Regions from separate parts of the Solibacillus ferritrahens genome, predicted to be linked through region 1. Evidence: predicted binding sites of a transcription regulator. Region 1 holds the regulator's gene; each other region holds the start of a gene.

Region 1 (8,437 bases):
ACTTTTACAGAACTTCGGGACCTAATTTGATAAAAGAAATGACAAAAGGCATCGAGAGACGAGCTCTCGATGCCTTTTGTCGACAATCTGAAGCCATGTTCGAATGACATGGCTTCTGTTTTTTAAACTATTTGTTTTTTTATTTTCTTTATTTGCTGTTGAGATATTTAAATGGCATGTGACTACTTTTTTAGTTGTTCTATATATTCAATATATCGTCTATGTACTGTTGCTTTACTGATTGGTATACCCAATCCTGATAACGTAGTGGCAATTTCAGCAAACGTTAAGCCTTTTTGACGAAGCTGTACAATTTCTTCTACCGGCACTTCTTTTCGTTCACGCCCTTCAATATTTCCACGGTTTTTTAAATTATTTTGGGGTTGATATCCATTTTCTACTGCTCGACGCATTCCTCGACGAATTTTTGCATTATGCATACGGCGCTGATACTCTTCAACTACAGCCAATATTTCGAGTAGCATCGTATCCATCTCGTTTAATACTACAGGACCAGCATCATTCAATGTATAAACAGTCGCCTCGTATTTTTGTAAAAGATGGAGAACTGCCATTCTTGCATTCCCTCGTCCTAAACGTGTTTCGTCTTGTACAAATAATACTTTGATTTTATATTCTCTCATATAATCGAGCATATCCAGTAAACCATCACGTTCCACGTCATAGCCACTATGTTGATCCGTAAAAATCTCTACTTCTTTAAAACCGAATGTTACAGCATATTTCGTCAGTTCTTCCTGTTGACGCAGCAACGATGTTTCCTGCGCACTTTTTTCGGTACTGACACGGCAATAAATAACTGCTTTAGTTTTTGTCATTATTATCTCTCGCTACCTTAATTGTCGACACATCGGAGGAGTCATTCAACTGGACAATATATTGTGCTTCCTTTTCAACTGGCACCACCAATATTTGCCCTGAAACAACTTTTCCATCTCGTAGGCCGTTTTCTTTTTTCACTTCGTTAATCCAATCATGCGTTGCCATTTTACCACGATAATGTTCCGCAAGCGACCATAAAGTATCCCCTTGTCCGATAGATACTTGTTCGTATAATTCTATATTATCGTCTTTATGGAAGATTAATACTAATAACACAATAGAGAACATTAGAAACATTGATGTAAAGCTATTTAATTTGATTTTTTTCATAAGAAAAACCCCTCTTTCGAATATATGTTCGGAATGTTTGTTCTCATAATAATACGAACATATGTTTTTGTCAATCGTTTTTTCGAACTTATGTTTGCATTCGTGTTCGCATACTGCTATACTTACACTAAGAAAAATAGCATGATAAAGAGGTGAGTTAGTTGACACAAAAAATTTCCAAACGACAAGAAGCTATTCTAACTTTTATAAAAGAGGAAGTTCGTTCAAAAGGCTATCCGCCATCAGTTCGTGAAATTGGAGAGGCTGTAGGCTTAGCTTCTAGCTCAACTGTCCACGGGCATTTAGCTCGATTAGAGAGTAAAGGGCTTATACGTCGCGATCCTACTAAACCGCGTGCCATTGAAATTTTGGATCAAGAAGAGCTATCAATAGCTAAACAAGGTGTAATTCACGTACCATTAATCGGTAAAGTTACAGCTGGTTTACCTATCTCGGCCATTGAAGATATCCAAGAATATTTCCCGTTACCCGATGCATATGGTTCATCAGAAGATGAATTATTTATGCTTGAAATAATGGGTGAATCAATGATTGAAGCCGGCATATTAAATGGGGATTACGTTATTGTCAAGAAAACTTCCACTGCGAGCAATGGAGAAATCGTCGTTGCAATGACCGAAGAAGATGAAGCGACTGTCAAGCGTTTCTATAAAGAAAAAACTCATTTCCGCTTACAGCCTGAAAACAGTTCGATGGAGCCAATCATTGTTAATCAAGTATCTATTTTAGGAAAAGTAGTTGGGCTATATCGAAATATTCATTAATTAAGAAGCTTGCCATTCTAATAGAATCGGCAGGCTTTTTCTATTTCAAACAAAAAAGACCCAGCCGAAATCGACTGGATTTTCCTCTACTTTTTACATGCATTTATAAAACTGCTAAATAAACGTTGCGCATAAACATCACCATTTGGCGCCAACTCTTCAGGGTGCCACTGAACAGCAACACAATAAGGATGGGATTCGTGTTCGATTCCCTCAATAATACCATCTTTTGCAACAGCCGATGTGACTAGCCCTTTCCCCAGCTTACCTACTGATTGGTGATGGAAAGTGTTTACACGAAAAGATGCTTCACCAAAAATCTCTTTAAATCTTTGTGTTTTCACATCCACAGTATGGGCTAATTCTCCGCGCTTGGATGGTTGCTTATGTTGGACTATATTTTCCACCTGTGATGGAATATCCTGAATGATCGTCCCCCCAAAGGCTATATTCATAATCTGCTGTCCTCGGCAGATGCCTAGAATGGGTATTTGTCTTTTAAATGCTTCATTCATTAGCAAAAGATCGCTATCATCACGCTTTCGCACTACGCTCCCAATATTAGGGTGTGGCTCTTCATTAAATATTAATGGGTCAATATCCGCACCACCAATCAATACAAGGCCATCAACAATAGCCAATAGAGCCTCTACATTTTCTGCTGTCGCATTCGGTATACAAATCGGAATGCCACCTGCTTGTTCTATTGATGTTAAATAGACATTATTAATATCCATTTTTTTATCAAAGTCATACATCGTTAACCCAATAATCGGCTTCATTCCTTCTATCCCCTTAAAGTTAAAAGATAATTCAAATAATTTAAATTATACTATTATATCGCCTTAGATGACTACAAAAATTTATAAAAAAAGGGATTGCTTAAATGCAATCCCTTTACGATTAAACAATTTCGAGTTGTTTTAAAAAATATTGCTTAATTTCTTTCCAATTATGAACGCGTGTATATCCTTCTTCCGCCGTATTGTATGGCATTGAATACAATAGTCCTGTTCCTTTAAATGACGCAAGCTGCCTTGGATTGTCGTCAATTAAATAATCGGTATGTATAACCGCTTTATTCCCGCAAAATACAATATTTTGTGTTTTAATGAATGGTAAATGTTTGATTAGCCAATCATATTTGGCAGTAAATGATCCTGGTACATCCATTGCAGCAGTAGCTATAAAAATTTCATAATGCTCCTGAAGCTCCTGAATGACTTCAATTGCATCTTCATCTAGTAACGCCAAATCGCGGAAGTAATCTGGCTCATTTAATAGTGCAAACAGTTTCTTTGCATCTTCACGTGGTAAATCACGCTGTGTAGTCAACAAAAATTCTTCTTCCGTAAAGGAAGTACCGAAATTCTCATTGTAAGTAATACGTAACTTTGAATAAAAGTCAGCTAATACTTGGTCCATATCAATTGCAATACTTTTTTTCATGTAATTGGCCTCCTTGGAATTTCCTAATTTTAGTTTATACAATTATATTGTGAAATAACAAGGTATTACTCTCTACAATTAACAACGAACATATTTACGTTTAAATCCGATACGCCCTTTTTCAACTTGCTTTACTATTTCTGCATACGCGTGTAATTTTCCGGGCTTTTTTCCTTCACGCTTAATTTCCACTACACCAATATCATTAGCAATTTGCAATGCTTCATTATGTAAAGGCTTAAAAGAAACACCGACAGTCATTACAAAGTTATTCATCGCAACTTGTGTACGTAGCGGTACCAAATTGATATTTTGTTTTACCTGTTTAAGCATTCCCCGCAGTTTCTCAACTGAGAACTCCTCATCTTTTCTATTACCGAGGAGCCAGCAATAACAATGCCAGCCAGCAGACATTTTCAACTCGTCTCCACTTGCAATCCATTTATCACTTACTTGTTGGGCAATATCGGATTCTGCTAATGTAACTGCAACCACATAATCAGATATCATATAAAAATAAGCCTGGTCCATCCATCGATTATAATCTGCTTCCGACATTGCTTTTGAATCGGCGATGATTCCTGCAAAGTACATTGCATCATAGTTACCCGTTGCATATAATTGTTCTGCAAGTTCATGGTTTATTTTTATTTGCTTAACATATGGTTTCATCGATCCAATCGTTACACCAAATACTGGCTCCTTGGCCCCGTTTGACATATATATTTTTTTTGTACGTTCTTTTCCTAATGTTTCTAATTCCTGTATTACAGTATTGAAATCCATATTAGTATCCTTTCTGAATTGATAAGTTGTTCTTACTCGATTGTTTTAATAATAAAATACTCTTCTCTATTGAAGTTTCAATATAGCCGACTATTTGCTCCATTGTAAATACAGTAAGCGGTATTTTGAGTATTTCTGTATCATATTGCAGGTCACTTAAAATACTAGGAATAAATGCAGTTACTTCCTCATGGGAAACCTCCTGCAAATAACATATTTCAAAGGGCTCTTTCAATAATGCAGAAAGCTGTTCATTCAAATGATAGTGCTCAACTAATTGTGCATTTAAAATTTTAAAATCGTTATGATAAACATTCAACAGTTCGGGCTTTGCTTCCAAACGATTTTTTAACCAAGGGATGAAAAATCCCTGCAACCATAAATCATCGGCAATTAAATGTACATAATAACCATTGATATAGTTTTTTGAAACCTCATTTTTATACTTTTTATAAAATGCTTCGTAATTAATTGTTCTAGTAAACCTTTGTAGCTCTCCACTGTAAAAATGTGATGCGTCTTTAGCCATTATGGCTGCATCTGCTGCAATTCCACCTATTATAAATGTTGCTTGATCTTGTATGTTTAATGCCTCTGCCACTTTATAAGCAATAATAGCATGCATAATTCTTGAGCCCATAAGTACCTCCATTATAGTATGTAATTTTAAATTCAATTTAACAGATAAAAATCCCTTTTATTAAAAAGTTAAAATATACCACAGCATAATAAAGCAACCTCTGAACAGAATAAATTCAGGAGGTGATATTCATGAAAAACAACAAAAACATGAATACTGAATTTGGAATGGAAACAGACGTTAACAAGGTTATTAAGCAAAACCAGCAGGCTGAAGCCAAAAAGCAGCAAGCTTCTGGTTTATACGCTAATAACGGTTTACAAAAAAATCCAAGTTCAAAGAACGCGGAATTTGGTATGGAGACCGATGTGAACCAAGTTAAAAAGCAAAACCAACAAGCTGAAGCTAAAAAGCAGCAAGCTTCTGGTATTTTTGCAAATAGTGGTTTACAAAAGAAACTAAGTTCAATGAACGCGGAGTTTGGAATGGAAACAGATGTAAGCCAAGTTAAAAAGCAAAATCAACAAGCTGAAGCCAAAAAGCAGCAAGCTTCTGGATTATTTGCTAAAATTCGTTCCCAAAACGGTAATAAATAATCGAATATCATCCCCAAACCGGCAATTTTTATTGCCGGTTTTTTTCATTAACAAAGAAAAAAAGCGTTGGAGCTTAGTGCCCCAACGCTTTCTTCTTAGTACATTTTCATATATTGATCACGTTCCCACTGGTGGACAGTTGAACGGTACATATCAAACTCAATTTCTTTTGCTTCTTTAAAGTTTGCATAAATGTGGTTGCCTAATGCTTTTTGCACAACCTCGTCTTTTGCAAGTAATGTTAACGCGTCGTCTAAAGCTGCTGGTAAATTATCGATGCCGTTTGCTTTACGCTCTTCTTCGTTCATTACATAAATGTTACGGTTAATTGCTGGTGGTGGAGTTAACTTTCTACGAATACCTTCTAAACCAGCCTCTAAAATAACTGCCATCGCTAAATATGGGTTTGCAGATGGATCCACTGAACGAACTTCTATACGTGTTGAAACTCCACGAGAAGAAGGAATACGGATAAGCGGTGAACGGTTTTGCGCTGACCATGCTACATAACATGGCGCTTCATAACCTGGTACTAAACGTTTATATGAGTTAACTGTTGGGTTTGTAATTGCTGTAAAGCCTTGTACGTGCTCCAGAATCCCCGCCATAAATTGCATCGCCGATTCAGATAGGCCTAATTCAGTAGACTCATCATAAAAGGCATTTTCTTTTCCTTTAAATAAAGAAACGTTAAAGTGCATTCCTGATCCGGCTTCACCGAATAAAGGTTTTGGCATGAATGTAGCATGTAAGCCATGCTTACGGGCAATTGTTTTAACAACTAACTTGAATGTTTGAATATTGTCACAAGCCGTAATTGCATCTGCATATTTAAAGTCGATTTCATGTTGGCCAGGTGCAACTTCATGATGTGAAGCTTCAATTTCAAAGCCCATTTCTTCTAACTCTAAAACGATGTCACGACGGCAATTTTCGCCAAGATCTGTAGGTGCTAAATCGAAGTAGCCACCATGGTCATTTACTTCTAAACTTGGTTCACCTTTTGAATCTAATTTAAATAAGAAAAATTCTGGTTCAGGACCTAAGTTGAAGTTTGTAAATCCTAACTCTTCCATTTCTTTTAATACACGCTTTAAGTTGTTGCGTGGATCACCAGCAAATGGCGTACCGTTTGGATTATAAATATCACAGATGAATCGCGCTACTTTCCCTTTTTCGGCAGTCCATGGGAAGATCATAAATGAATCGTAATCTGGGTATAAGTACATATCCGATTCTTCAATACGTACGAAACCTTCGATTGAAGAGCCATCAAACATCATTTTGTTATCCAATGCTTTATCTAGTTGGCTTACTGGAATTTCTACGTTTTTGATTGTGCCTAAAATGTCTGTAAATTGTAAACGAATGAATTTTACTTGTTCTTCTTGTACGAGTTTCTTAATGTCTTCTTTTGTGTATTTACCCACTAAATTCCACACTCCTAAAATTGTTCAGTAAACGATTCTTACCAAAGTTATATAATTTACACGCTATTGATAAAAGCGTGATAAATCCCCTTGTCGAAGAGATGTTTTTTGCATGCGTTGTGCTTGACGCATTTCTTCACGCAAAATTTTACGTAAATCTGAATCTGAAATAACCTCTTTACTCGCCTGCTGGATCGCTGGATCATTTTTCATGTCAAATACTTTTTTTATACCTGCCATGTTAATACCCTGTTCAAGCATATCCTTAATTTCCAATAAGATATCGACATCATTTAATGAAAACATCCGACGATTACCTTCTGTACGGTGTGGCTGAATTAAATCATGCTCTTCGTAATAACGAATTTGTCTGGCTGTTAGATCCGTTAATTGCATGACGATACTTATCGATAATAGTGGCATTGAACGTCGAATTTCACTACTCATTTAATTCACCTCCCTTACCGCTATATTACGACTTGTTACGTTCATTGTCAATTATATGTTAGAAAAACTGACATACAGTGTTTAAGTTAGCATTTTATATACTGTTTCTAGAGAGGTGATGAGCAAATAATGAACTGACAATATACTATTACCCTTTTTTGTCAACTTTATAACAAACAAAAAAATCGCCCGTTAAATTGGACGATTTTTTACAAATTAAGTTAGTCTTTGTACAGCAGCACAAATCGCATATTTAACATGTTCATAAGTTAAGCCACCTTGTACAAAAGCTGTATATGGAGGACGAATCGGACCATCCGCTGTCAATTCAATGCTTGACCCTTGAACGAAAGTTCCTGCTGCCATAATTACGTCATCTTCATATCCAGGCATATACGCAGGTTCTGGTGCGAAATGAGCATTGATTGGCGATGCTGCCTGAATTTCACGACAAAACGCTACCATTTGTTCAGGAGTACGGAATGCTACTGACTGAATTAAATCTGTACGTACATCCGTGTAATGAGGGGAGGTCGTCATACCGATTTCTTCAAGCATTGCCGATGTAAAAATCGCGCCTTTTAAACTTTGCGCGACTATATGAGGTGCCATGAAAAAACCTTGATAAAAATCTGCTAACGTATTCAACGATGCACCAGCTTCTGCACCAATCCCTGGGGATGTCATACGGTATGCGCATTTTTCCACTAAATCTGCACGCCCTGCAATATAACCTCCTATTTTCGCAAAGCCACCGCCAGGATTTTTAATTAAAGAACCCGCCATTAAATCGACGCCTACTTCCGTTGGTTCGAGCAATTCAACAAATTCACCATAGCAATTATCAACAAATATAACTGCATTTGGTGCAATTTCACGAATTTTTAATACCATCTGGGAAATTTGTTCAATTGTAAAGGATGGTCGTGTGGCATAACCTTTTGAGCGTTGAATTGCAATCATCTTTGTATTTTCATTAACTGCATTTTTCACACCTTCCCAATCGATTTCCTTATTTCCGATTAAATCAACATGAGAATAGCCAATCTTAAAATCCTTTAATGATCCTGTATCCTTTTCACCACCGTCGACGATTGATTGAAGTGTATCGTAAGGCTTCCCTGTAATATAAAGAAGTTCATCACCCGGACGCAGAATGCCAAATAGACTTAATGTAATTGCATGTGTACC
Region 2 (8,437 bases), on a different contig from region 1:
CGTGCATACGGTCAAAACGATCCACTACGTGAATACCAACAAGAAGGTTTCGCAATGTTCGAGGAAATGGTCGCAGCGGTCCGTGAAGATGTAGCAAAATATGCATTGAAAGCAGAGATTCGCAGCAACCTGCAACGTGAAGAAGTAGCAAAAGGCCAAGCAGTAAACCCGAAAGAAGAGGGCGCTGCCAAACCAAAAAAATTACCAGCACGTAAAGCCGAAAACATCGGACGTAACGACCCATGCCCATGCGGTAGCGGCAAAAAGTACAAATCTTGCCACGGCGTAGGACAATAAAAAGCAATAAAACCGAGGTCATTGAAACTATGCTCAATGACCCGGTTTGTTTTTTCATAAAGTTTGTTTACAAAATTATGTTGTAAGTAAATATTTGTACCTAGTGTTAAGCAAGTTGATTGAAGTGGAGGGCGAGGAGTGCAGCTGTCGGCTCCGCCTTTCGCTGCAGAGCGAAGCGGGGGCAAAGAAGTAACTCAAAGCTTCCTGCGGGAACAGCAAAATTTATTTTGCGACGAAAGCGTAGCGGCAGGAGCACCGACGCTCGAGACTACAGGCTCGAGCCGTGCCCGCGGAAAGCATTCGCCCGTAACGGAAAACAACGGTATATCAAGATGACATTTGTACACTTTAACTACGGAGGAAAATATATGATGGAATTAGCAGATGTGCGCAATGCACTCGAAAATACAGCTACAAAACTAGCGGACTTCAGGGGGTCTCTTTGACTTAGAAAACAAAGAGGCACGTATTCAGGAATTGGACGAAATGATGCTTGAGCCAAACTTTTGGAATGACCAAAACGGCGCACAGGCAATCATTAACGAAAGCAACGGTATTAAAGCAGTTGTCAACGAATTTAAAGACTTAGTTGATATACAAGAAAATCTGGAAATGACACTTGAACTTTTACGCGAAGAGCCAGATGCAGAATTACAAGAAGAACTAGGCAAAGAATTAGGCGAATTCCAATCAAAAATGGCAGACTTTGAACTTCAAATGCTATTATCAGAACCATACGATAAAAACAACGCCATTTTAGAGCTGCACCCAGGTGCTGGGGGTACGGAGTCACAGGACTGGGGTTCAATGCTATTGCGTATGTATACACGCTGGGCAGAGAAGCGCGGTTTTAAAGTAACAACAATCGACTATTTACCAGGTGATGAAGCAGGTATTAAATCGGTCACTTTACAAATTACCGGTCATAATGCTTACGGTTATTTAAAAGCGGAAAAAGGGGTACACCGTTTAGTGCGTATTTCTCCGTTTGATTCATCGGGTCGCCGTCATACATCATTCGTATCATGTGACATCATGCCGGAATTTAATGATGAAATTGAGATTGATATCCGTACAGAAGATTTGAAAGTCGATACGTACCGTGCGACAGGTGCGGGTGGTCAGCATATTAATACGACGGACTCTGCTGTTCGTATTACCCACTTGCCGTCAGGTGTTGTTGTTCAATGTCAATCCGAGCGTTCACAAATTAAAAACCGTGATGCTGCGATGAAAATGTTAAAGTCGAAGCTGTATCAATTAGAAATTGAAAAGCAGCAGGCTCAGCTGGATGAAATACGCGGTGAGCAAAAAGAAATCGGTTGGGGCTCACAAATTCGCTCATACGTTTTCCATCCATATTCAATGGTAAAAGATCACCGTACAAGTGCAGAAACAGGAAATGTCGGTGCTGTAATGGATGGGGACTTGGATTTATTCATTACTGCATATTTACGTTCGAAAATCTCTTATTAATATGCCCCTCCCTTGCAACGAGCAGGAGCCATATTACTTTACGTAGAAAGGCTGTGTTAAAAGTCAATTTGACCTTTAACACAGCCTTTTCATTATAATGAAAATATAAGCTGAGTAAATTTTCCACTTGTCAAATATAAAAAAATATGTGAAAATAAATACGAACAAACGTTCCTATAAATGGAGGTTTTCGTATGGTACAAATTCCTTCTAAAACGATTCCGTATTATGAAGCAGGAATTTATTTGCCGTTGTTGTTAATAATTCTTGAGAAGGATTATTCAATTGTAGAACAAAGTGCGTTTAAATTTAAGAATCCATATTTACATTTAATCAATGCTGTTCGTATCAAGGTAAAAAACGACCTAAAGGAAACGAAGGACTATTTTAAACTTCATCATATGCGTCTAATAAGAGGCAAAACAGATGATTTATTTACCGAGTATCAATTTTATTTTAATGGAGTCATGGAGTGTAGGAGATATTCGAATATTCGCCTTCGCAATCAAAGCGAGCTGCTTCTTGCTGAATATTTTGCAAAAAACTGATGGTTACAGCGTGGCATGGCGATGTAGAATTATGTGTTTATAGAACATGGCAGCGCGTACGTATTGTTGGTTGAAGGATTTCATATGGATAGCAAAATGAACTTCTGTTCCGTCGATAAAAGTTACGCGCGTTCTATCACCCGCATCACTAATATTTATGACGGGGTTTAGCGCAATCCAAATATTATGAGGGGAATGCGGTGAAAAGAGTGGAAACAAAATACAAGGCTCCCCAAAATCGTATGCCACCATAACCGGAAGTTTGTGTTTATTCTCTCCGAAAAACCGCCTTGCCTGATATTTACTTGCTTCATAGGAACTGCCGTGTAACCTGCAAGTGTTGCGAACGAGCTTTAAGGGCTTATAAGGAGCGGTTACTTTTCCGTATTTGTCCAATATGATCGTATGGATTTTATCTCGATATTGATAGGAACTTAAACAAAAAGTAGAATTAGAAATAATGTAATTTGAATTTTGTGGTATATTACTAGTCATATTAGATCCCCTTTCTTTAACATTCCCTACCCGCTTAAATTTTCATTATACAGTTAAAATAATACATAAAATGGAAAAAATCAACACCGTATTCTGAAAATTTGGTTATATGATAATTTTTCAGAATATATTGCAAATTAAATGGGTTTTACTTTATAATGGAAAAAAGAGGTCGAGGTGAAATCGATGGATAAATATTATTCGTATACAGACTTTTTAAAAGCGGTAGGTCAGCAGTCCACTGAAAATCAAGCAGAGAAGTTATTGAATGAAATTTATTTAGATTTATTTATTAGTCGATTACAGCGTATGCAACGTATCGAACAACTAAAATTACTTATCGATACATCGCTAGATCAAAAGAACGAGCAGGCATTTGAATGCTACACAACAGAACTGAACGACTTATTGGCAATCACTGTTTCATAACAAGAAAGTCACCTTATGATAGGTGGCTTTTTTTGTGTGTTTAAACATGGTTGCATTCAAAAACAGGATTTAAGAATCTAATAAAATACAAAAATTTTCTAATAAATAGGATATTTTTTCTGATAATTGTGCAAGACTTTCGAAAAACCCTTTAGAAAGTTTAAATAAGTCATCATAATTCATTTTGAGAATATATGTTCGTAATTTTATCGTAAATTAAAAACGGGTATGTTAAAATAGAGAATAAGAAAAGCGAAGGAAAGGACAAGCTGAAAATGACAGAAACTTATAAAATACAGTCCGCCTACAAGCCTGCTGGTGACCAGCCGGAAGCGATAAAACAGCTTGTACGGGGCATTAAAGAAGGAAAGCGCCATCAGACATTACTGGGGGCAACCGGTACAGGTAAAACCTTTACAATTTCAAATGTAATTAAAGAAGTGAATAAGCCAACGCTCGTGATGGCACACAATAAAACACTTGCAGGTCAATTATATAGTGAGTTCAAGGAGTTTTTTCCGGACAATGCAGTTGAATATTTCGTAAGTTATTATGACTATTTCCAACCGGAAGCGTATGTACCGCAAACAGATACGTATATCGAAAAGGATTCAAGTATTAATGAAGAAATCGATAAGCTGCGTCACTCGGCAACAACAGCTTTATTTGAACGGGATGATGTCATTATAATTGCTTCGGTATCCTGTATATATGGTCTCGGTAATCCTGAAGAATATCGGGAAATGGTCGTATCCATTCGTACAGAGATGGAACTCGAGCGTAATCAACTATTGCGCAAGCTAGTTGACATTCAATATGAACGAAATGATATTAATTTTACACGCGGTTCGTTTAGAGTACGTGGGGATGTTGTGGAAATTTTCCCGGCATCAAGAGACGAGCATTGTATTCGCGTAGAGTTTTTCGGAGATGAAGTTGATCGGATTCGGGAAGTTGATGCATTGACGGGGGAAATTTTGGGAGATCGTCAGCATGTAGCAATTTTCCCAGCATCCCACTTCGTTACCCGTGAAGAAAAGATGAAAGTAGCCATTGGAAACATTGAAAAAGAATTGGAGGAGCGCCTTGCAATTTTGCGCTCGGAAGACCGTTTACTGGAAGCGCAGCGTTTAGAGCAGCGTACTAATTACGATTTGGAAATGATGAAGGAAATGGGCTTCTGCTCAGGCATCGAAAATTATTCGCGCCATTTGACTTTGCGAGAAGCGGGGGCCACACCATATACATTACTAGATTATTTCCCTAAGGATTTTTTGCTTGTTGTTGATGAAAGCCATGTTACATTGCCACAAGTACGTGGTATGTATAATGGAGACCAGGCTCGTAAAGGTGTATTAGTTGAACACGGCTTCCGTTTGCCGTCCGCACTTGATAATCGTCCATTAATGTTTGATGAGTTTCAGTCAAAAGTCAGCCAGGCAATTTATGTATCCGCAACACCTGGTCCATATGAATTGGAGCATACACCGGAAATGGTGGAGCAAATTATTCGTCCGACCGGGCTACTCGATCCAACAATCGATGTGCGCCCAATTGAAGGACAAATTGATGATTTAATCGATGAAATTCAGGAACGTATTCGCCGCAATGAAAGGACATTAATCACAACATTAACAAAGAAAATGTCGGAGGATTTATCGAGTTATTTAAAAGAAATGGGCTTAAAAGTAGAATACTTACATTCGGAAATAAAGACCTTGGAACGGATCGAAATTATCCGGGAGCTTCGTAAAGGGACATATGATGTGCTAATCGGCATTAACTTATTGCGGGAAGGTCTTGATATTCCGGAAGTTTCCCTTGTGGCGATTTTAGATGCGGACAAGGAAGGTTTCCTTCGCTCAGAGCGATCATTAATTCAAACAATTGGACGTGCTGCACGTAACTCGAATGGTCATGTTATTCTATATGCCAATAATATGACGGATTCTATGACAAAGGCCATCAGTGAAACGAAGCGACGTCGTGAAATACAAAAGGCTTACAACGAAGCACATGGTATTACACCACAGACAATTATTAAAAAGATTCCTGATATTATTCGAGCAACTCAAGCTGCGGAACAGGAAGAAACATACATTACAAAAGTGACAGGCGGCAAAAAGCTTACAAAAAAAGAGCTGGAGAAGCTTGTTGCAACTTTGCAAGTTGAAATGAAAGAAGCCGCAAAAGCATTGGACTTTGAACGTGCGGCAGAATTACGTGACATGATATTTGAATTAAAGGCAGAAGGGTGAACAATGTGAAAAATACAGAAATTGTCGTACAAGGTGCACGCGCGCATAATTTAAAAAATATTGATGTCACAATTCCCCGCGATAAAATTGTCGTAGTGACAGGTCTTTCAGGCTCCGGGAAATCCTCTTTAGCATTCGATACGATTTATGCTGAAGGGCAACGTCGTTATGTGGAATCATTGTCTGCCTATGCACGACAATTTTTAGGGCAAATGGACAAGCCGGATGTCGATACGATTGAAGGGCTTTCCCCGGCCATTTCCATTGATCAGAAAACAACGAGCCGTAACCCGCGCTCTACTGTTGGGACGGTTACGGAAATTTATGATTATTTACGATTACTTTTTGCACGGATCGGTAAACCGTATTGCCCGACACATGGTATAGAAATTACTTCCCAGACAATCGAGCAAATGGTCGACCGTTTACTGGAATATCCAGAGCGTACTAAAATGCAGTTACTTGCCCCTGTAATTGAAGGGAAAAAGGGCACACATGTAAAGCTATTGGAAGACCTAAAAAAGCAAGGCTATGTGCGTATTCGATTAAACGGAGAACTACGGGATTTAGATGATAATATAGAGCTCGATAAAAATAAAAAACATACAATTGAAGTAGTTGTCGACAGAATCGTTTTAAAAGAGGGCATTGAATCCCGATTAAGCGATTCCCTTGAAGCGGCTCTAAAAATTGCAGACGGACGGGTACTCGTTGATGTAATGGAACATGAGGAGCTGTTATTCAGTGAACATCATGCATGTCCACAGTGTGGCTTTTCAATTGGTGAGCTTGAGCCGCGCATGTTTTCGTTTAACAGTCCGTTCGGTGCATGCCCAACATGTGATGGGTTAGGCAGCAGGGCTAAGGCAGATATCGATTTGGTCATCCATAATTGGGATTTGACATTGAATGAAAATGCGATTGCCCCATGGGAATCCGTTTCTTCCAACTATTATCCGCAGCTTTTAGCATCTGTATGCAAACATTTCGATATTCCAATGGATGTACCGGTAAAAGATATTCCAAAGGAAAAAATGGACAAAATTCTCTACGGCTCAGGGAAAGAGAAAATCCTTTTTGAATATACGAATGATTATGGCAGAATGCATAAAAAAAATATGGAGTTTGAGGGGGTAATCGGCAATATTGAACGCCGTTTTACAGATTCCTCTTCAGACTATGTACGCGAATCCATGCAAAAATATATGACGGAGCAACCTTGTGCTACATGTAAAGGACATCGTCTGAAAAAGGAAACACTAGCAGTAAAAATTAAAGATCAAAATATTTCTGAAGCGACGCGTCACTCGATTCAGGAAATGTATGATTTCTTTAGTTCGGTGGAGCTGACAGAAAAAGAACGTCAAATTGCGAAATTAATTATTCGTGAAGTAATTGAGCGATTGAAGTTCCTATTGGATGTAGGGTTAAACTATTTAACGCTTGCTCGTTCGGCAGGAACCTTATCGGGCGGAGAAGCACAGCGCATTCGGTTGGCAACCCAGATTGGTTCGCGCTTGTCAGGGGTCCTCTACATTTTAGACGAGCCATCGATTGGTCTGCACCAGAGGGATAATGACAGATTGATTCATACACTGCAAAATATGCGTGATTTGGGTAATACATTGATTATCGTTGAACATGATGAAGATACAATGATGGCAGCGGATCATTTAATAGATATCGGACCAGGTGCAGGTGTACATGGTGGACAAATCATTGCACAAGGTACTCCGAAGCAAGTAATGAAAAATAAAGATTCGATTACCGGTCAATATTTAAGCGGAAAGAAATTTATTCCACTGCCACTTGAACGTCGACAATCGGATGGTCGAAAAATAACAATAAAAGGCGCTTCGGAAAATAACCTGAAGAACGTCAATGTCGATATTCCATTAGGCCAGTTTATCGCCGTTACCGGTGTGTCCGGCTCGGGTAAATCCACATTAGTGAACGAAATATTATATAAAGCACTCGCATCAAAATTAAATCGCGCTAAAGTAAAGCCAGGCAAACACAAATCAATCGAAGGGCTGGAGCAACTGGAAAAGGTCATAGATGTGGACCAATCTCCAATCGGACGTACACCACGTTCAAATCCAGCAACATATATTGGTGTGTTTGATGATATACGTGATGTATTTGCCATGACAAATGAAGCGAAAATCCGCGGCTATAAAAAAGGACGATTTTCTTTCAATGTAAAAGGCGGTCGTTGTGAAGCTTGTCGCGGGGATGGCATTATTAAAATCGAGATGCACTTCTTACCTGATGTTTATGTACCGTGTGAAATATGCCACGGAAAGCGCTACAATCGTGAAACGTTGGAAGTAAAATATAAAGATAAAAACATTTCCGATATTTTAGAAATGACAGTTGAGGATGCGTTGGAGTTTTTCGGAAACATACCGAAAATTCAACGGAAATTGCAAACGATTGTCGATGTCGGACTTGGCTATGTGAAGCTGGGGCAGCCTGCGACTACATTATCGGGCGGGGAAGCGCAACGTGTAAAATTGGCTTCTGAATTGCATCGTCGTTCAAACGGAAAGTCGTTTTATATTTTGGATGAGCCAACGACAGGATTACATGCAGATGATATTTCCCGTCTGCTTATCGTACTGCAGCGTTTAGTGGAGAGTGGAGAGTCGGTGCTTGTCATTGAGCATAATTTAGATGTAATTAAGACAGCAGACTATATAATTGACCTAGGTCCTGAAGGTGGAGAAGGCGGAGGTACAATTTTAGCAACCGGCACGCCGGAGGAAATTTCGGAAGTGAAGGAAAGCTATACGGGGCGCTATTTAAAACCTATTTTAGAGCGTGACCGCGAGCGAATGTCTTCGAAAATTAAGGCAGCAAAAAGTAAATAGATTAAAAAACTAAGAGCGCAAACGAAACTTTTTATCCTCCCTCCTCGTATAATAACTATAT
Region 3 (8,437 bases), on a different contig from region 1:
GATGGAAACAATGCCTAAAATAATAGTAGCTTTATTTGCAATTGTTATTATCATTGTGATTACTACACTTTCTATGAAAAAAATAGGTAGTGTTCCAGATGTAGTGGAAGAAGATAATAAACCCGTTGAATATGAACAAAATCCAAACTCAACACCGAGTAAACCTGTAGAAGATACAGTGGAAAACAACGAAGAAGATGAAGAACCAGTAGTAGAACCGATTGAAGAAGATCCTGAACCTGCACAAGTTATTAGCTCAGGTGTTGTTTCCGGTGAAGATACAACGTTTGAAGTATCCGGAACAGATACATTAAATGTCCGTGTTGAAGTGTCAGGCGATACATGGGTTGGTATTCGTAATGAAAATCGTGATGAGAAAATCCCGGCACGTGTTTACAAAGCAGGAGAAATTGCGGAAAATGATTCAACATCAGATGGCTATGCAAGAATTCGTTTAGGAAACTCAAAAGTGGCTAAAGTGTATATAAATGATGTAGAATTAACATACGCACAAGATCTTATGACGCAAAATATTATTTTGAAATTAGTGAATGAAGAACAACAAGGAGAGTAGTCATCTATTAAGATGGCTCTTTTCTTTCGATGAAAGGTGTTAACAAATGAACATTCCAAATAAGATTACAGTCTCCCGCATTTTATTAATCCCAATATTTGTGATTATAATGATGTTTGATTTTGGTTGGGGGAATATGACGTTGTTTGGCGCAACGATGCAAGTGAACTATTTTGTTGGTGCACTCGTTTTTATTTTAGCGTCCGCAACGGATTGGGTAGATGGCTATTATGCCCGAAAATATAATTTAGTGACGAATTTAGGGAAGTTTTTAGACCCGCTTGCAGATAAACTGCTCGTTTCAGCTGCTTTTATATTATTGGTGGAAATTGATTTAGCACCTGCCTGGATTGTCATTATCATCATTTCACGTGAGTTTGCGGTAACAGGCTTACGACTGATTTTGGCTGGTCAAGGTGAAGTAGTGGCCGCAAATCAGCTTGGTAAAATTAAAACATGGGCCCAAATTGTTGCGATTTCAGCATTGATTTTGCACAATACCATTTTTACTTTAGTTGGCATACCATTTGATATGATTATGCTATATGTTGCACTTTTCTTTACAGTATGGTCTGGATGGGATTATTTCTACATTAACCGTCGTGTATTGTTGGATTCAAAATAAATAAATATATTTCAAAAACTAGGTTAGATTTTCTTTATGGATAGGAATAGTAGTATTATGAATCCATATAGGATAAAACAAATTCCCGCACTTTTACGTTTGTACGGGGGAGTGTTTTTCTAATCTAGTTTTTCTTTTATTTTATATAGGGGGTCTTTGAATGAATGCAGAAATTATTGCGGTAGGATCGGAACTGTTATTGGGGCAAATCGCCAATACGAATGCAAAGTTTATTTCAAGTCAGCTATCTGAGCTTGGCATTAATGTATATTATCATACCGTTGTAGGAGACAATGAGGCGCGACTTCTAGAGGCAATCCGTATTGCAGAACAGCGTGCAGACCTTATCATTTTCTCTGGCGGCTTAGGACCGACAAAGGATGATTTAACGAAGGAAACGATTGCAAAGCACTTAAATCGTAATTTGGTATTTGACGAGACAGCACTATATGCAATTGAAGAGTTCTTTTCGAAACAAAAACGTCCTATGACGGAAAACAACCGTAAACAGGCACTTGTATTGGAAGACTGCGATGTGCTGCTAAATCAGCATGGAATGGCACCAGGAATGTTTTTATCCGAAAATGACCGTATTTATATTTTGTTACCTGGACCACCAAAAGAGCTTGAGCCAATGTTCCAATATGAAACAAAGCCGAAGCTAGCGGCACTTTTACATGATGGTGGCGTTATTTTATCGCATGTTCTGCGCTTTTATGGCATTGGGGAAGCTGAACTGGAACACCGTATACAAAAAATATTGGATGAACAAACGAATCCTACCGTTGCGCCGCTTGCTTCAGATGGAGAAGTTATGCTGCGGATTACAGCGAAAGCGCAAAATGAACAGCAAGCATTTCGTTTAATTGAATTAAAGAAACGTGAAATTTTGGATATCGTCGGAGAGTATTTTTACGGGGTTAATGATGAATCACTAGGTTTTAATCTTGTCCAAATGCTATTGGAAAATGAATTAACGATTTCTGCCGCAGAAAGTTTAACTGCCGGTCTGTTCCAATCAGAACTTGCGGAGATTCCTGGTGTCGCATCCGCTTTAATTGGCGGCGTCGTGACGTATACGAAGGAAACAAAAATAGAACAGCTCGGTATTTCTGCCGACCTTCTTGAAGAATATGGGATTGTAAGTAGTGAATGTGCTGCTGCAATGGCTACAAAAGTTCGCGAAAAATTTCATACAGATATTGGTATTGGGCTAACGGGCGCAGCAGGACCAGGCAGTCATGACGGTCTACCTGCAGGGGCCATTTGGGTAGGAATTAGTATCTGCGACCTTGAGCCCTTCACGTATCGTTTGCAGCTAACAGGATCCAGAAACACAAACCGGATTAGGGCGGTTAAATTTACATTCAGCTATTTAATGAGAGAGCTAGCGAAACAGGGTTATAAAAAGTTGATCTAGTTTAAGGTTTATTGGAAAACTGAGCCTTTGGAAGCGGAAAATAAGGCTTTCAGAAGATTTCTAAGAAAAAGCGAAAATATGTTCGCTTTTTTCTTGAATGTTATCTCATTAGCAAGTATAATAGAGACATAAGTTAAATAAAGCTTTTTTCTTAAGGAGGAAATAGTTTGAGCGATCGTAAAGCAGCGTTAGACATGGCGTTAAAACAAATAGAAAAACAATTCGGTAAAGGTTCTGTCATGAAGTTGGGTGAAAATTCAAACCGACATATGGAGACAACTTCATCAGGCTCTATCGCAATTGATGCCGCATTAGGTATAGGCGGGTATCCACGTGGACGTATTGTGGAAGTATACGGACCAGAGTCTTCAGGTAAAACAACGGTAACTTTGCATGCCATTGCGGAAATTCAAGCAAATGGCGGAACAGCTGCATTTATCGATGCTGAACATGCATTAGACCCGGTATATGCACAAAAATTAGGTGTTAATATTGATGAGTTATTATTATCTCAACCGGATACAGGTGAACAAGCACTTGAAATCGCAGAAGCCCTTGTACGTTCAGGCGCAATTGATATTATCGTAATCGACTCTGTTGCAGCATTAGTGCCAAAAGCAGAGATTGAAGGCGAAATGGGTGACTCACACATGGGTCTGCAAGCTCGTTTAATGTCCCAGGCATTACGTAAATTATCAGGTGTTATTAATAAATCAAATACACTGGCAATTTTCATCAACCAAGTTCGTGAAAAAATCGGTGTAATGTTTGGTAACCCTGAAACAACAACTGGTGGACGTGCCCTTAAATTCTACTCATCTATTCGTCTGGAAGTCCGTCGTGGTGAGGCAATTAAGCAAGGTACGGAAATTATCGGTAACAAAACAAAAATTAAAGTTGTAAAAAATAAAGTAGCACCACCATTCCGAACAGCGGAAGTGGATATTATGTACGGCGAAGGGATTTCGAAAGAAGGAGAAATCGTCGATATCGGTGCAGACCTGGATATTATCCAAAAGAGCGGATCATGGTATTCATACAATAATGAACGAATTGGTCAAGGCCGTGAAAATGTAAAACAATTTTTAAAAGAAAATCCTGCAATTAAAGAGGACGTTACAGAAAAAATCCGTCAACATTTCGGAATCGGTGAGCTTGGCTATACAATCGGTGCCAATGACACAGCAGAAGAAGAAATCGACGAACTGGAATTATTTGAAGAAGAAAAATAATTATTGTGTACCCAAGCGAATGGCTCCGCTTGGGTTTTATTTGTTTGTTTAGGGCAGGCAGGTTAGCTAGTAGCAAATGGCAATTATATAAGAGCAGTGACGAATATGTTGCTTGAAGTGGCGAATAAATTTCAAAGTGGCGATTAAATATAAGAGAGTGACGAATAAGTTACTGGAAGTGGCGAATACGCGCTGGGATTTGATGAATAAAATACAGGGAGTGACGAATAACCGGATGAATTTGGCGAATATATGTTTAGGGAAGTTCTTTAAGCGATACTTTCTTCATAAAAATGTGAGGGAAAGTTAAGGAATGTGTCTATAAAAACTATATAAGTGTCGAATAAAGTTATCTTTCCGGCAAAAAAGTCTCTCAAATCAATAAATATAAAAAAACCTTTAAACATGGCTATTCTTGACATACCTAATTATGAACTATACAATTAAAATGTATAATTTCTAAATTTTGAAATGAAATAGGCAATATGTTTGAATATTTGAAAACATATATAGCCGACTAGAAGAACATCAGACATATCAGCTTAGGAGGGATTAGTATTATGGAAATGATTCTCCCTGCTTTGCTAGGATTCGCTGTCGGTGTTGCTGTTATCTATTTTTACATGAAAAACGTGAATGAATCAAAAGTCACTGGTGCAAAGCATGTAGCTGAACAAATCGTAGAAGATGCGAAACGTGAAGCAGATGCTCTGAAAAAGGAAGCACTACTTGAAGCAAAGGATGAAACTCACAAATTTCGTTCTGAAGCAGAAAACGACATTCGTGACCGTCGTGGAGAGCTTCAGAAACAAGAGAACCGTTTATTGCAAAGAGAAGAAAATCTTGACCGCAAAGATGATACTCTGAATAAAAGAGAGACGAGCCTAGAGCGTAAGGAAGAAGCTCTGGCAAGCAGACAACAGCATATTGAACAGATGGAAAGCAAAGTAGAAGAACTTGTTGCAAGTCAAAAAACAGAGCTTGAGCGTATTGCGGCTCTGACACGTGAAGAAGCAAAAGAGGTCATTTTGAAGGAAGTTGAAAATGAACTTTCAACTGATATTGCAGTAATGACAAAAGAAGCGGAAACACGTGCGAAAGAAGATTCAGACAAAAAAGCTCGCGAAATATTATCACTTGCACTACAACGCTTTGCAGCTGACCATGTTGCCGAAACAACAGTGTCCGTTGTAAATTTACCAAATGATGAGATGAAAGGTCGCATTATTGGTCGTGAAGGTCGTAACATTCGAACACTGGAGACGCTAACTGGTATTGATTTAATTATTGATGATACACCTGAAGCAGTTATTTTATCCGGCTTTGATCCGATTCGCCGTGAAACAGCACGCCTTGCACTAGAAAAGCTAGTTCAAGATGGTCGTATTCACCCGGCACGTATTGAAGAAATGGTTGAAAAATCCCGTCGTGAAGTGGATGAACAAATCCGCGAAACAGGTGAGCAGACAACATTTGAAGTAGGTATTCATAACCTACATCCAGATTTAATGAAAATTCTAGGTCGTATGAAATACCGTACAAGCTATGGTCAAAATGTATTAAAGCATTCTATCGAAGTTGCACATTTAGCAGGGTTGCTTGCTGCAGAACTAGGTGAAGATGTTACATTAGCCCGTCGTGCAGGTTTATTGCATGATATTGGGAAAGCGATTGACCATGAAGTTGAAGGTAGCCACGTAGAAATCGGTGTGGAACTGGCAACGAAGTATAAAGAACATCCAGTGGTGATTAACTCAATTGCTTCTCACCACGGTGATACAGAAGCTACTTCTGTTATAGCAGTACTTGTAGCAGCAGCCGATGCATTATCAGCAGCTCGCCCGGGTGCCCGCAGTGAAACTCTTGAAAACTATATTCGCCGATTAGAAAAGCTTGAAGAAATTTCTGAAAGCTATGATGGTGTTGAAAAATCCTTTGCGATTCAAGCAGGTCGTGAAGTCCGCATTATCGTACAGCCTGAAAAGATTGATGATCTTGCTTCACATCGTTTAGCGCGTGATATTCGCAAACGTATTGAAGAAGAACTCGATTATCCAGGTCATATTAAAGTAACGGTAATCCGTGAAACACGTTCGGTAGAATACGCAAAATAAGCACTTGCCCTATTTATAACTATTAACCCCATTCCGTAGAAAAATTACGGGATGGGGTTTCTTGTTTAAATAAGGTTATGAAATTCTCAAAATTTGGTTGCATTTACAACAACATAGAAACAAATATAATATAGCCTTGAAAATTCATAAGGGACGAGGTTGCGTCTCGTTGTACATCGTTAGAGATAAAGGAAGTTTTGACTCTAGCAAATTCTAAATATATGCTTCTTAAATATCCTTCTATTACCATCAGAATATTCACGAAAAACGTTAGGGCAGCCCCAAATTTCATAAATCCCTTTTTTAAAAGCATTTTATATAAAATATTCAAAAGTATTTAGGGTGATATTATTCTAAATACTTTTTCTGTTTTAAAGAGTTAGATAAATTTGAGTAATGTACATTTCCTTTAATATAAGAAATATTAAAGGAATCTTACAATATTAGGTATATATTAAATAACTCGTGACTATAATATTAAAAAAGAATAGTTATGGTATTTTATGTAATCATTAGTAAGTTCATCCTATAATCTATTAACAGCAATATTCCAAGCTATCAATATAAACCTATCCGTACTATGCCTATTTTATTATTCTCACTTACATCCCACTAATCTCTGTAAGCTATTAGTAATGTGAAAGAGGAGGCTAGTTAATGCAAACAACATTAAGAGCAAAGCGTTTTACATTTGCGCAAATTGTGAAATTATCGCCGATTTTTGCAAGTAGGATGCTGTTTTGGAAAACGTTTAAATATAATTTGAACTTGGAAAACCCGCAAACGTTCAGTGAAAAACTTATGTGGCTTAAATTGTTTGAGGATGTAGAGTTCAAAGTGAGGTTTACTGATAAGGTGAAAATGCGGGAATATATGATTGCCCTCGGATATAGCCATTTACTAGTACCGATTATCGGTATTTTTGAAGAAATAGAGGACATTATTTTTGAACAATTACCAAGAAAATTCGTAATAAAATGTACCCATGGATCGGGGTTTACGATTGTCTGTGAGAATAAAAGAGAATTGGATTACCAAAAAACGAGATTACAATTAGCGGCAATGATGGCAACGAACTATGCACTTAGAAATGCGGAGCCTCATTATTCAAAGATTAAACCGAGAATTATTATTGAGCATTATATAGAGCCTTCAAGAAGCGACATTTCCAATGCATACAAAATTCATTGCTTCCACGGTGAGCCTAAAGTTATTGAACTTGCATTAGATCACAACACATCAAAGCAGCAAACAATTATGTTGACACCCGATTGGAATGATACGGGGTATATCGAGAAGAAGTTTCCTTATGAGATTTCGGAATCTAAGCCAAAACAGCTGGAAGAGTTAATGGCAATTGCTAAAAAGTTAAGTAAGCCATTTACGTATGTTCGCGTAGATTTAAATATCGTTGATGAAAAAATTTATTTTAATAAGCTGAGCTTTACTCCGGATGCTTGCCTAAATACCGAAATTAATGAGCAGGCCAACCGAGAGCTTGGGCAATGGCTTGAATTGAATATTGAGAAACGAAAACAACCTATTTCAATCGCTCGATCAAAATCTTAACAATGCTTTAAGTTATTTAATCAACTAATTCGCAAGGAGGATTTTACATGATTCCAGTTGTATCAATAATTGTCGCTACCAATAGTATGGAAGGCTCTGTTAAACAGTGTCTCCATAGCTTACAAAACCAATCATTGCAAGCGATCGAAGTGCTTATTATTAATCATGCTTTTACCGATGACACTGTCCGTCTTTGTGAAGAATTCATAAAAGAGGATGACCGTTTTCGTCTTATTGCATGTGATCAACCAAGTTTAAGTGAAGCAAGAAATAATGGAATAAAAGAGGCTAAAGGGAAATATATTGCATTTATTGATGGTAATGATTTCGTTGAATATACAATGTATGAAAAGCTGGTTCAGCGGGCAGAGCAAAAATATGCAGATTTCGTTTTATGTGGCTATACGAAATACTGGCCGGAAACGAATCGCAAAAAGCATTATAAAATCAATGAAGCGCTATTATCTAATTCTAATCCTGTAGATTATTTTCTGGCAAAGCATAATGAAGCATATGTTGTGGCGTGGAATAAGCTATTTTTACGGAAAATCATTCAGGATGAGCAACTGTATTTTGAAAATCGCACCTTTTTTGAGGATGTAGGGTTTGTTGCCCGTTATTTATCGTTTGCGAAAAAAATCGCAATTGTCAATGAGCCACAGTATAACTACGTACAAAGCGAGGGCAGGCCTACTAAAATCTACAATCCGTCCATCGCACAATCACATGAGCAAACATACTCACAACTCAAGCAGTTTTTTGATAAAAGGCAGTATCGAAATGTGATAGAAGCGTTAAATTTACGGCTCTATATTTACCGCTATCATTATGTATTATTGACAACTTCGAATACAAGGCATTTAAAATCCCTTGAACGGCAAATTATAAGGGAGAGTAAAAACT

What was found. Region 1 encodes LexA, which represses DNA repair genes until DNA is damaged. Its sites were predicted from a motif close to CGAACATATGTTCG; they were not measured.
Region 2: a site for LexA is predicted at 3,433-3,446, ahead of uvrB (excinuclease ABC subunit UvrB). Genes of this name have one in related genera too.
Region 3: a site for LexA is predicted at 2,691-2,704, ahead of recA (recombinase RecA). Genes of this name have one in related genera too.

What each region holds. Positions count from the first base shown of each region.
Region 1 covers NZ_JAXCLE010000007.1:30-8,466, forward strand. The annotation lists gene SNE38_RS08460 (YneB family resolvase-like protein) at 183-839, opposite strand; gene yneA (cell division suppressor protein YneA) at 826-1,173, opposite strand; gene lexA (transcriptional repressor LexA) at 1,335-1,958, shown strand; gene SNE38_RS08475 (gamma-glutamyl-gamma-aminobutyrate hydrolase family protein) at 2,045-2,740, opposite strand; gene SNE38_RS08480 (5' nucleotidase, NT5C type) at 2,862-3,407, opposite strand; gene SNE38_RS08485 (DNA alkylation repair protein) at 3,486-4,193, opposite strand; gene SNE38_RS08490 (hydrolase) at 4,195-4,833, opposite strand; gene SNE38_RS08495 (gamma-type small acid-soluble spore protein) at 4,965-5,369, shown strand; gene glnA (type I glutamate--ammonia ligase) at 5,465-6,799, opposite strand; gene SNE38_RS08505 (MerR family transcriptional regulator) at 6,863-7,246, opposite strand; gene SNE38_RS08510 (methionine gamma-lyase family protein) at 7,463-8,437, opposite strand, start outside.
Region 2 covers NZ_JAXCLE010000020.1:1,391-9,827, reverse strand. The annotation lists gene secA (preprotein translocase subunit SecA) at 1-297, shown strand, start outside; one part of gene prfB (peptide chain release factor 2) at 669-740, shown strand; one part of gene prfB (peptide chain release factor 2) at 742-1,773, shown strand; gene SNE38_RS16065 (hypothetical protein) at 1,968-2,321, shown strand; gene SNE38_RS16060 (competence protein ComK) at 2,325-2,816, opposite strand; gene SNE38_RS16055 (IDEAL domain-containing protein) at 3,003-3,245, shown strand; gene uvrB (excinuclease ABC subunit UvrB) at 3,521-5,503, shown strand; gene uvrA (excinuclease ABC subunit UvrA) at 5,509-8,376, shown strand.
Region 3 covers NZ_JAXCLE010000002.1:343,006-351,442, forward strand. The annotation lists gene SNE38_RS03780 (helix-turn-helix domain-containing protein) at 1-574, shown strand, start outside; gene pgsA (CDP-diacylglycerol--glycerol-3-phosphate 3-phosphatidyltransferase) at 621-1,199, shown strand; gene SNE38_RS03790 (competence/damage-inducible protein A) at 1,360-2,619, shown strand; gene recA (recombinase RecA) at 2,787-3,851, shown strand; gene rny (ribonuclease Y) at 4,412-5,965, shown strand; gene SNE38_RS03805 (ATP-grasp fold amidoligase family protein) at 6,623-7,534, shown strand; gene SNE38_RS03810 (glycosyltransferase family 2 protein) at 7,582-8,437, shown strand, end outside.